One region of the Chryseobacterium sp. CS3K3.1 genome, then DNA from elsewhere that is predicted to be linked to it. Evidence: riboswitches for the same ligand, from Rfam matches in the RefSeq annotation. Region 1 holds a riboswitch; each other region holds the start of a gene.
The links. A riboswitch is a leader RNA that binds a small molecule or an ion and turns the genes downstream of it on or off. The one in region 1 is predicted to bind S-adenosylmethionine.
Positions count from the first base shown of each region.

Region 2: it holds a riboswitch for S-adenosylmethionine, as region 1 does, so the genes downstream of both, AC5YGI_RS09580 (TonB-dependent receptor plug domain-containing protein) here and AC5YGI_RS16755 (alpha/beta fold hydrolase) in region 1, are expected to answer to the same signal.
Region 3: it holds a riboswitch for S-adenosylmethionine, as region 1 does, so the genes downstream of both, AC5YGI_RS00300 (SusC/RagA family TonB-linked outer membrane protein) here and AC5YGI_RS16755 (alpha/beta fold hydrolase) in region 1, are expected to answer to the same signal.
Region 4: it holds a riboswitch for S-adenosylmethionine, as region 1 does, so the genes downstream of both, AC5YGI_RS09245 (TonB-dependent receptor plug domain-containing protein) here and AC5YGI_RS16755 (alpha/beta fold hydrolase) in region 1, are expected to answer to the same signal.

Region 1 is NZ_JCAKRV010000018.1:93,548-96,721, forward strand. Features, by position in the region: gene AC5YGI_RS16750 (MGH1-like glycoside hydrolase domain-containing protein) at 1-1,250, opposite strand, end outside; SAM riboswitch class I at 1,439-1,545, shown strand; gene AC5YGI_RS16755 (alpha/beta fold hydrolase) at 1,607-2,545, shown strand; gene AC5YGI_RS16760 (ACT domain-containing protein) at 2,551-3,174, shown strand, end outside.
Region 2 is NZ_JCAKRV010000008.1:91,315-94,488, forward strand. Features, by position in the region: gene AC5YGI_RS09575 (outer membrane beta-barrel protein) at 1-1,204, opposite strand, end outside; SAM-I-IV-variant riboswitch at 1,323-1,420, shown strand; gene AC5YGI_RS09580 (TonB-dependent receptor plug domain-containing protein) at 1,718-3,174, shown strand, end outside.
Region 3 is NZ_JCAKRV010000001.1:68,184-71,357, reverse strand. Features, by position in the region: gene pckA (phosphoenolpyruvate carboxykinase (ATP)) at 1-434, shown strand, start outside; gene AC5YGI_RS00310 (hypothetical protein) at 483-923, opposite strand; gene AC5YGI_RS00305 (type II 3-dehydroquinate dehydratase) at 961-1,368, opposite strand; SAM riboswitch class I at 1,613-1,710, shown strand; gene AC5YGI_RS00300 (SusC/RagA family TonB-linked outer membrane protein) at 1,794-3,174, shown strand, end outside.
Region 4 is NZ_JCAKRV010000008.1:16,191-19,364, forward strand. Features, by position in the region: gene AC5YGI_RS09240 (alpha-amylase family glycosyl hydrolase) at 1-1,016, shown strand, start outside; SAM riboswitch class I at 1,276-1,380, shown strand; gene AC5YGI_RS09245 (TonB-dependent receptor plug domain-containing protein) at 1,474-3,174, shown strand, end outside.

The DNA.
Region 1 (3,174 bases):
GCATACCATGGATATTCCCATTTATCAGGCATGGAAATAATATCCTTGTTGTGCAGATGATTCCACTCCGTATTTCTTACATATTCATTGAAATTTCTTGGCGCTTCAAAATTGGGATCACCTTTCAGCCATTTTCCGATATTATAATGATAAAACTGTTTGTTCCAGAGAAGCCCGGCAAAAGCCTGTCTCTGTACATTTCTCTCATCTTCGTTAACGGTATCACTCTGAATCTCCTGATAAAATTCTTCAGCTTCAGCCTGCCGGGTATTGAAAATTTCATCAAAGTTTTCAAAAGGCTCATCGGCTTCATCCGGGCACAATCTGAATTCAAAAACCTTTGATTCTCCGGCTCCGATAAGCTCATCAATCAGAAAAGAAGCCTTTGTTCCTCTTTTTTCGGGATTTACCGTATCCGTTTGATGGATAATATAATTATTAATTCCGTCTTTGAAATAAGTGTTTTCAACTGCAGGAGCTCCGTAAAGCTTAGAAGTATTGGTTTCATTATCACAAAATACACTTTGTGCATTTGAATTTCTGGAATACAGCTTCTTTATCGAAATACTGTCGTGGGCAATATTGATACTTCCGTCATGAGAAACATTAAGTTCTGCCTTATAGGTGTTGTATCCCCATTTCCAGTTATTTCTGAACCATGCTGTAGGTGCCACCACGATAGGTGCCTCATGCTGGCTTCGGTTACAGACTGTCACCCTGGCCAGAATATCATTGTGATCGGCTTTACAATATTCTATGAAAATATCAAAATATTCATCATTATCAAAAATCCCGGTGTCGAAAAGCTCATACTCAGGTTCCTTTTTGCTGCGTTTTCCATTTTCAGCAAGAATGTCATCATAAGGAAACTCATTGATCGGGTATTTATACACCATTTTCATATAGCTATGGGTAGGCGTATTATCCAGGTAATAAAAGATTTCTTTGATGTCTTCCCCATGGTTTCCCTGAGGATTGCTCAGGCCAAAGAACCGTTCTTTTACCATTTTATCTTTCTTGTTCCAGAATGAAAAAGCAAAACATAAAAGTTGCTTTACATCGGAAATTCCGGCAATGCCTTCTTCACCCCAGCGGTAGGCATAGCTTTCGGCATTATTATGATTGGTGAAATTCCAGGCATTCCCGTTCGGGCTATAATCTTCACGTACATTTCCCCACTGCCGGTTGCTTACATAAGGTCCCCAGTTTTTCCATTTGGTATCTTGTAATCTATCTTTTTCGGCGGTCATATGGCATCATTTTTCAATACGAAGTTAGTTTTTTTGAGAAGTAATTCCAATTTTTTTCATCTGAACAATTATTAATATGGTCTTGGAATACTTGTATTTAAGGGCTTTTTTAAATATTAAAATAATTTTTTTTTGAAATTAAAAGAAAAGAACTACCTTTGCACCATTCGTTCATTCAAATATTGAAAATGTTATCAAGAAAGGTTGAGGGATTAGACCCTATGAAACCTTAGCAACCCTTTGCGCAAGCAAAGAAGGTGCTACGTTCTACCAAATAATTTTGGACAGATAACTCACTGAAGTTCTTTTTCAGCCATTTCCTGTGGCATTTTCAATTGTATTAAAATTTAATAGAATTGAAAACAGAACTAAACTATATTAATCTTTCTTATCAAACTCATTCCCAAAAGGAATACCATATCCCGTTGAGCTATCAGCTCTTTGGGAAAGATCTGTTTACAGCCCCTGTTATCTTAATCAACCATGCTCTCACCGGAAACTCAAATGTATCCGGAGAAAAAGGCTGGTGGAAACAGCTGGTAGGGAAAAATCAGATTGTTGATACTGATCGATATACTGTTCTATGTTTTAATATACCCGGAAACGGATACGACGATTTTTTAATTGAAGATTATGAAGACTTTACTCCTTCAGATATCGCTGCGATATTTCTGAAAGGGCTTGAAGTTTTACAGATCAAAAATTTATATGCCATTATAGGAGGCTCTCTGGGAGGAGGGATTGCCTGGGAAATGCTTGCCCAGCAGCCTGATCTTGCTGAGATTTTTATTCCTATTGCCTGCGATTACAGAACGCACGACTGGCTTCATGCACAGTGTCTGGTTCAGAAATTTTTATTAAATGATAAGGAAGAACCATTACAGAAAGCAAGAATTCATGCCATGTTGTGCTACAGAACACCGCAGTCGCTCAATGACAGATTTCAAAACCAATATAACCAGGACAAACAACGCCTGGAATCAGAAGACTGGCTGGTTTATCATGGTAATGCACTAAACGAAAGATTTAGTTTGAAAGCGTACAAATTGATGAATCATCTCTTAATGAATATAAATGCTGCTGATACAGCACTGGAGAACATTCAGGCACGAATGCACATGATCTCCGTAGATACAGATTTATTTTTCCCGGCTTCTGAAATCCGAATGTGTTTTGAAAACTTAAAAGAGAAAAATAAAGATGTTTCTTATCACGAGATCCAATCTATACACGGGCATGATGCCTTCCTAATGGAATATCAACAATTAAATAATATCATTAAAAACATTTTATAGAAGTAATGAAAAATGCTAACGAAATAAAATTTTTGAAGAACAGATCAATCGTCAAATTTGAAGGAGAAGATTTCCTGGGAGAAATCGGGATTGACGGACGAATTTTTAAAGCGCTTACTTTGGCGCGTATCAGTGTAGGAGTAATCTCTCAGCAGGCCATAGAAAACGGAATTTCTATTCTGGTTCATGAAAATGATGCAGAAAAAGCAGTTGCCTGTCTTATTGATGAATTTGAGGCAGAAAGAAAATCAGGAAAAGTTTCTCAGATTTATAGTATCAATAATGTTTCTGTGATTGGTTTTGTAGCAGAAGATTTCAATAAAGTTTTTGCTGAGCTGGCAAGAAATAATGTTTTCCCGTTACTTTTAAATCAGGTGGCAGGAGAAAACAGAGTCAATATCGTAGTGACCTCTTCGCAGGATGAAAAAACAAGAAATATCATAGAATCTGAAATTTTCAAAAAGCCGAAGACCGTTCATCTGGCCATTATTGGTCACGGAAACGTAGGGAAAACCTTGATAGAACAGGTACTTGAATCTGCAGAAGAAATTAAAAAACGTAAAAAAATAGACCTTAAAGTAGTTGCAGTAGCCAACTCAAAGAAAATTGCCTTCAACAAAAAAGGGTTT
Region 2 (3,174 bases), on a different contig from region 1:
AATACGTTGAAGCAGTCTGTCTCTGATATTCAAGATTGGTCAGTCTAAAACTTTCTGTATCATAATCCTGTCTTTCATATAATCCTCCAAAACTTACTTTCCCACCATCAAGAAGCTTGATCGGCTGTGCGTAATCTACTTTGAAGTTGGCAATATTCATCACAGATTTATTATTCAGAATATCTTTTAATCCATTGGTAGGGCTATCAAGAGGCTCATTGGGATAAGCTACAAACGTCCCATCCTGAAAGTAATTATCCTGAGAAAATTTGCTGTCTGATCTTGTATACCCAAACTGGAAATCCAGTTTTTGAGATTTGTCAGCAAAACGTTTCTGATAGGTTACAACCGCTTCCTGTCTCAAATTATTGGTATGGGCAACGTCAGAAGAAGTATAAAAAGCTTCTTTTAAATCCTTCGGATTTCTCTTGAACGGTAAATCTCCATGCCCGTCACTTAAAGTATAGTTGTCATTATTATTGTGATAAATATCATAGTTCAATAATAACCTGTCCTGCCCTAAATCAAAAGTCAATCCGGATTTTGCAAAATATCCACGTGCATATCTATCGGTATGACTGCTCAAAAGCTCATCCTGCTGGCCATTCAGCATACTTTCACGGTAATTCTGCCCAACATTCAGCTGCCACCCGAAGTATTTATTTCTGGCATTTAAGTTAACAGAGTTAGTCGTTCTGCTTCTGTATTTGTCATAATTTGTGAAAGAATAATTTCCAGAATAGGTAGCGGTTAAATATTTATTAGCGTTTTTGTTGGTGATAATATTCATAATCGCACCTCCGGAAGTTGCCGGAAACTCAGCACCTGGCTGGGTGATCACTTCAATTCTCTCTACGGAATTGGCGGGCATCCCTTCCAGGAAGGAGTTTAATTCATTGGAAGTGATGTTCAGAGGTCTTCCGTTAAGATATACTTCCAGCATTTTTCCCTGATACATCATCCCGGCAATATCGGTAGATACAAGTCCCGGAAGTTTTTTAATTCCTTCCAGGACGTTTCCGTTATTCAGCTGAGGCTGCTCAGAAAAGTCAAAAATAGTACGGTCTGCTTTTTGTTCAACGGCTTTTTTAGTTTTGGTAATGACTACGCCTTCAATTTGCTTTTCCTGAGGTTTATTACTTTTTTCCTGAGAAAAAATAAGAACGGAGCTTAATAAGGATAAAGCGAAAATTGTTTTTTTCATAATGTTTTTACTGTTATCCGGTTAGACGCTGAAAAAGATAATTTGTTACGCTAAAATGTTGAAAATCGAAAATTTAGGCTAAATTTTTTTTATTTCGGAAATAATTATATCTTTGCCGGGTAATTATCAAGAATCTCTAGATGGGATAGCAACCTGCAAAAACAAGCAAGGTGCTGCAATCGATAAGCCGGATCTTCCGGAAAAAATGTTTATCATTCTGTCATTACTCCCATCTTGAATTTTTGTTTTAAAAGTTAAAATCAAATGTTTAAAGACAAGGGAAATCACATTCCATCAGTAATTTTTTATTCTTCAGATCATGAAGTGAGCCTTCATTACTCTGATATGTTCTCATGCCATTTCTACATGCGCATGTGTTGTTGTTTCTAGCCTTTTCTATTTCTAAAAAATAATACAAACATTTCGAATTCTATGGTAACCTTACAATTTAGGGCTACAGGATCTGTATTGCTTAAAAAACAAATTTCATCAACAAAAAAGTACACAACAAACATGCATAATTTCAAAAAAAGAATTTTTATTCCTTCTATCGTGCTTATTTCTTCATTTTATTACGCACAGACGGACACTTTACAATCAAAGAAAATAGATGATGTGGTTATCCTTGGATCAAGGGGTTCCGGAAGATCTTTGACGGATACTCCTGTTCCGGTGGATATCATTAATATATCTAAAATTTTAAAACAGAGCCCGACGAATAATATCAGCCAGGCTTTAAACTATATCGTACCCTCATTTTCATCCACATCACATACTGTAAATGACGGAACTGATTTTGTGGATCCGGCACTGTTGAGAGGGTTAGGACCGGATCAGGTTTTGGTATTACTCAACGGAAAAAGAAGATATCAGTCTTCACTGATTAATGTTACCCTTACACCGGGAAGAGGTTCTGTGGGAACCGATCTTAATGCAATTCCAGCTTTTGCATTGGAAAAAATAGAGGTTTTAAGGGATGGAGCTGCTGCCCAGTATGGCTCTGATGCGATTGCGGGAGTGATAAACCTCGGACTGAAAAAAAGGCTGGGACTTTCCGGACAGGTATTTTTAGGTGGATATGCCTCACCAGTTGCCAACAATTTCTCCGGAGGGGTAGACGGACAGACTGTTTCTGTAGACCTTAATTATGGAGCTAAAATAGGAAAATCAGGATTTTTTAACATTACAGGTTCTGCGCAATACCGTGATCCTTATTCCAGAGCCGGAGTGAGGGAAGGAGATATTTTCAACGCCTATAATGCGATTAATTACCGGGCATTACAGGATGGAGTGAATATTGACGGGCTCTATAAAAATATTACCAATACTTCCAATACTCAGCAAATCATCAATACCATTAAGCAGTATGCGACTAAGGTTGGATATTTTGCGCCTGATTTCCAATCTCAGATTTCCGGGGCAAACAGCATTTCTGAGCTTCAAAAAATATTGGGCAGAGATTTTACCTCTGAGGAGCTTAATTACAGAGGATTGGAGAGAAAAGACTTCAGTTTGAGAGCCGGACAGTCTAAGCTACAGTCCGGACAGCTCTTCTTCAACTCTGAAATTCCTGTGAATGATGAATGGAAGGTTTATTCATTTGGTGGCTACAGTTACCGCCTTGGAAATGCAGGAGGATTTTACAGGCTTCCGAACAATGAAAGGAATATTAATGCAGTTACTCCCAACGGATATCTGCCTCAGATTGAAGCCACTGTAAATGATTATTCCCTTGCTGCCGGGATTAAAGGAAAATGGGAGGGCTGGAATGTGGATTTCAGTAATACACTCGGGAAAAATGTGTTCGGTTTTGGTGTTGTCAATACTTTTAATGCATCACTTACAGATGGTTCTCCAAGAACTTTTGATGCGGGAGGATCTGAATTCTCACAAAATACTGTCAACCTGGATTTCTCCAAAAAATATGATGTCCTGAAAGGATTGAACATTGCGTTTGGTGGTGAATACCG
Region 3 (3,174 bases), on a different contig from region 1:
AACCATCTTTCTCACCTGCATTTGGTGAAGCGTTCCTTACCTTACACCCAACAATGTATTCTAAAACATTAATTGGTAAAATGAAGGAGCACGGAGCTAAAGCTTATCTGGTGAACACAGGTTGGAATGGTACCGGAAAGAGAATTTCTCTGAAAGATACCAGAGCAATCATTGATGCCATCATTGACGGTTCTATTGATAATGCTCCTAAAACTCAGGTTCCGATCATGAACCTTGAAATTCCTACTGAATTGCCAAATGTTTCTACAGGTATTTTAGATCCTAGAGATACTTATGAAAGTGCTTCAGAATGGGAAGAAAAAGCAAAAGATCTTGCTTCAAGATATATCAAGAATTTTGAGCAGTACTGTGATACTGAAGAAGGTAAGAAGTTAGTTGCTTCAGGACCTCAATTGCAGGAACAAACTATTTAATACTTACCAATCAACAAACAAAACGCCTCATCAATGATGAGGCGTTTTTTATTCATATTTTTTACAGTTTTCAATCAACTCATTCTGTTCATCCAGTTTTAGAACTGTTAATTTGATTGATTCTTCAGTTAGAGATTTTATGATGATAAAGTGCTTTGAAGAAAAATAAGACTCTTCATCTAACATCTTATCTAAATACTTTGGAGTTGTGAAGGTCATCCAATATTTTGCTTTATCAGAAAATGTAATGGTTACTTCTATGGCATCAGATTCAATATTTTCTATTGTATCATCTATGTTAATCGAAATTATTTCCGGTTCATTATTTAAACTAAAATAAAATTTCGAATACCATCTCAGCCTTCCTTCATTATTTTGAATCCTTACATTTGCATCATTTATTTCTTTAATAATATAGGATTCTCTTTTTGTTAATTGACCGGAATAGACCCCAACATCTTTACAGTAAATTTTATCATTTATTTTCATAAATTTATCGATAACTAGCTGCGGGAAATTACTAGAATTATTTTAAACTTAATAAAGCCAATCTATACCCATCCATCCCAAAACCAGATAAAACCGCATCCGTATTGGCTGCCGTTACAGACTTCTGCCTGAATTCTTCTCTTTTGTAGATATTACTGATATGAACTTCAACCTTTGGTTTTCTGATGTTTTTCAAACAGTCAGCTATTGCATAAGAATAATGGGTAAAAGCTCCCGCATTAATCACAACGGCATCAAAGTCATCTTCCTGAAGCTTGTTGATAAGCTCTCCTTCAATATTTGACTGATAATATTTTAATTCATGAGATTGAAACTCGGATTTTAAAATTTCCAAATAATTTTCCATAGAAACATTTCCATAGATTTCAGGTTCTCTTGTGCCCAACAGATTGAGGTTAGGGCCATTGATGATTAAAACTTTCATTCTATAAAATTAAAAAGTTTTTTTAATTAATTACATAAAAATTAAGTGATGCTGAATTTTTATTCCATTGAATTATTGATAATGATATTTGTCATGTGTGAAAAAATGATAACAGTCGCAACTCCTTATTGTTATGGCTTTTATTAAAATTTTATGTTAATTGTTAAAATATTATCATGAAAAAAATATAAGTCTACTTGTTTTGTAGACTAAAAGTTTTTAGCTTTGCAACCATATTTCGATCGGCTTATAAAGAAAGATGGAGGGAACTGACCCTGTGAAGTCTTGACAACCTACCCGTGGGCAAGGTGTTACATTCAGCCTTTTAAGGAAAAATAAGCATTTGGTTTATCGTATTTATCGATGCCCTTTGCTGACTTTTCTGCAAAGGGCAAAATTTTAATATATGGTAAATAAAATTGATTATGATTAGTAAAAAATTATTTAGTGCCCAAGTATGGATTCCTCCGGTTGCTGCTTTCTTTCTGGGAGTCACCAGTGTAAATGCACAGAATTCCAGACTGAAAAAAGATAGTCTTCATGAAAAGGAGCTTGATGAAGTAGTTGTGGTAGCTTACGGAAAAGCAAAAAGAAACAGCTATACCGGTTCTGTAGCCACCATTTCCAGTGATAAAATCAATAACAGACCTGTCACCAATATTACCAAAGCATTGGAAGGGCAGGTTGCAGGGATTCAGACTACCAGTGCCTCAGGGCAGCCGGGTGCGGTTTCTACTATCAGAATCAGAGGAATCGGTTCCATCAGTGCTTCCAGTGATCCTTTATATGTAGTGGATGGAATTCCTTTTGACGGAAATATTAACTCTATCAGCCCAAGTGATATTGAATCCATCAGTGTTTTGAAAGATGCTACAGCAAGTGCTCTGTATGGTTCAAGAGGGGCAAACGGGATCATCATCATTACTACAAAATCAGGTAAAAAAGGAGAAGCAAAAGTTAATTTTAATATCAGCCAGGGATTCTCAGGAAGAGCTGTCAAAGATTATGAACAGGTAAACACAGATCAGTACTTTCAATTATATTGGGAAGCGTTGAGAAACGGATATCAGTCCGGTAAAGTTTCTTCCCAGCAGGCTGCTCAGATGGCAACAGATAATCTTGTTTCTACTCTTGGAATTAACCCATATGGAACTGCTTATCCAAAACCGGTGGGAACAGATGGGAAATTATTGCCTGGTGCTTCACCACTCTGGAATGATGACTGGAGAGATATTCTACAGAGAGTAGCATCAAGAAACCAGGTGGATCTTGATATCAGCGGAGGAAGTGAGAAAAGTAATTACTTCTTTTCCCTTGGTTATCTGGACGACAAAGGTATGGCCATTGAATCCGGTTTTAAAAGATATAATACCAGACTGAAAATTAATTCCGAAGTTAAAAAATGGCTGAATGTTGGAGTCAACTTAAGCTATACGAACAGTATTCAGCAGGCGCCTACTTCTTCGGATTCAAAAGCGAGCAATATCATCAATGCCGCAAGATTCATTCCTTCATTCTATCCTTATTATGAAAGAAATGCTGACGGCACTTATGTTTTGGATGCTGATGGAAATCCTATTTATGATTTTGGAAAATACAGGCCCACAAATGCACTTCAAAATCAGAATGCTGCTGCAACGTTGCCTTTAGATAAAAACGAAAATAAAGAAGATAACTTTTCAGGAAAAGGATTCATGGAATTCACCTTCTTGCCGGAGTTAAAATTCAAGACAAGCTTCTCTGTTGATCTGGTGAATTATAACGGACATTATTATTCAAATCCATTACTTGGGCAAGGAGCGGAAA
Region 4 (3,174 bases), on a different contig from region 1:
TGCTTTGGAATAAACAGACAGATCCTTACAATCAGAATACGATGGGATATAAGGAAAACAGCAATTACGACCGAATGAACCACAGTCTTCACGGATTTACCAATATGAGTGGCGTAGGGTACGGAGAAAGCCACGATGAAGAAAGGCTTATGTTTAAAAACCTTGCATATGGTGCAGTGAACGGAAACTATGATGTAAAAAACCTGAATACCGCTCTTGAAAGAATGAAAACTTTCGGGGCAACGTTCTTTACTATTCCTGGTCCGAAAATGATCTGGCAGTTTGGAGAATTAGGATATGAATTCAGCATCAACAGATGTGCAAACGGTACGATAGACAGCGGATGCAGAACCGATGAGAAACCTGTTGCATTTACGCTGGGATATGATACTGATGTGAATAGAAAAGCAGTCTACGATACATGGGCTAAAATCATCAATATCAGAAATACCTATCCGGTTTTTAAATCTAAAACCTATACTATAGAATCCAACAATCTTACGAACGATCCCAATGGCCTGATCACAAGAATTTATGTGTATGATGCCTCTATTACCACAGGAATAAAGAATGTTGTCGTATTGGCCAATTACACGACTTCTACACAGAATGTAGTGCCTTATTTCCCTTACACAGGTCAATGGCAGAATCTGATGGACAACAGTATTTCGAATATAGTTTCCACAACGGCTCCGATCACTTTACAGCCCGGAGAATTCAGAATCTTTGGAAATTATGCAGGTGCGTTGTCTACTGTAGATACCAATGCAGCCAATAAACTATCCCTTCAGATTGCAGATAATCCTGTCCGAAATGGAATCGCCAAACTGGTTTTCAATAAAGCAAAAAATGGGGAAATTTCAATTTTTGATATGACTGGCAAAAGAATGGATTCTTTCAAACTGGATAAAGAAAATGGCATCTATGAAGCGACAGTCAGTTATCCGGCAGGAACTTATCTGGTACAGTTGAAATCAGACACAGGAATAGCCATTCAAAAGATGATTATTAAATAAAAACAAAAGATTTAGTTGGTTAGACTTATAAAAAATATTGAATATCTTAAAAACCATTAAGAAGGTTAAGAAATAAAGTATAGTTAAGGTTAATCATTCTGATTTTTAAGCTTCTTTTACTCCTCTTAAACTCTTATTAAATCTTAATGGTTCAAAAATAAAAAGTTTAAACAAGTTCATACAAAATAAAAGGCAAATTTGCAGATCAGCAGATTTGCCTTTTTTTGTAAGTTCAGAAAAATAGTCTACTTTTGCAGTAGATTTATCAAGAAAGGTGGAGGGATTTGGCCCGGTGAAACCTTAGCAACCTGCACAATTCCAGCGTGTAAAGGTGCTAATTCCAACCCTTTGGGAGAGATAATTGAAGTCAATACTCTATATGAATTCCATTTCTTGAAGTCTTGTGTATCTGCGGAAAGATCCGTCAGATTGGTAGTATTAATTGGCAAGAACAAAAATGAAAAAATTAAGCACAGCTGTACTATTGCTTGGAGCAATTCTGGTAGCTGCTCAGGAAAGTGAGGAAAAAGGAAAACAGATCGAAGATATCATCATCGTCGGAAACCGTAATGTTAAAAGAACAAAACTGGAGACGCCGGTTCCTGTAGATGTTATCAATATCGATAAAATCCAGAGAAGCGCTCCGCAAATGACCGCTCAGGATCTCCTTAATTACGTGATTCCGTCGTTTAATGCGGTGAGGCAGTCTGCTTCTGATGGCACAGAGCATATTGATCCTGTAACATTAAGAGGAATGGGCCCCGATCAGGTTCTCGTACTGCTTAACGGAAAAAGAAGACATACAACCTCATTGGTCAATTATCAGAATACCGTAGGAAATGGTTCTGTAGGAACAGATTTGAGTACCATTCCCGTAATTGCTATTGACAGAATAGAAGTGTTACGAGACGGAGCTGCTGCACAATATGGATCTGATGCTATTGCCGGAGTGATCAACATTATTCTTAAGAAAAATGCCGGAGCTTCAGCAAGTCTTACTTACGGATTAAGCGGAAGAAATGATGGAGATACTTACCAGGCAGGAGTCAACTATGGTGCTTCATTAGGAAAAAAAGACGGTTATATCAATCTATCCCTGCAATTAAGCCACAGAGGAAAAACCACAAGAACTCAAAACCACGATCTGGATATTTTCGGAGATAATTTTGCGTATGAATTTGCAGGTGACGCTGAAGCTGTAAAAGCAGCCAGAGCTGCGGATGATGCCGAAATTGAAAAAAGAGGGTTGACCCGTGATGATTTTAATTTTCAGATCGGAGATGCCCAGATCAGACAGGGACAGTTGTTTTTCAATTCAGAATACCCTTTTAATGATCATTTTAAACTCTATTCTTTCGGAGGTTTCAGTATTAAAGAAGGAGAAGGTTTTGGTTTCAGAAGACTGCCAAGCGAAAAGTCTAATGTGGTTTCATCCATTTATCCGAACGGTTTTCAGGCGGTTCTTGGGTCTCAGGTATATGATGTTTCCTATGCTGTAGGTGCAAAATATAATGTTAACAACTGGCTATTTGACCTGAGTAATACGTTCGGGAGCAATACCTTCAATTATAAGGTAAGCAACACCAATAATGCTTCTCTGGGTGCAAAATCACCCACAAGTTTTTATGCAGGTGCCCATAGTTTTCTGCAGAATACCATTAATCTTGATGTTTCCAAAAATATAAACCGTTTCAATATTGCGTTCGGTGGTGAGTTCAGGTTTGAACAATACCAGATCAAAGCTGGTGATGAAGCTTCTTATACCCAATATGATATCAGTGGAAATGTGGCCACTGAAGGATCTACAGTACTTGGAGCAGGCGGATCTCAATCCTTTATCGGATTTTCTCCCAACAATGCCTTGAAGAAAGACAGACATTCCACCGCAGTATATGCAGATGTTTCCTATGATTTGGATAAAAAACTGAATATTGATGCTGCTGCCAGGTTTGAAAATTATTCAGATTTCGGAAATACCTTGAATGGAAAACTAGCTGTACGGTATGAGTTTGTAAAAAACTATGCAGTAAGAGCCGCTGTTGGGACAGGATTCAGAGCACCATCATTGCAACAGCAATATTTTAATAATTCCTATGCGGATATTTCTACTTCCGGTTCAAAGATTGTTACCAAAGGAATATTCAGCAACGATAGCGAA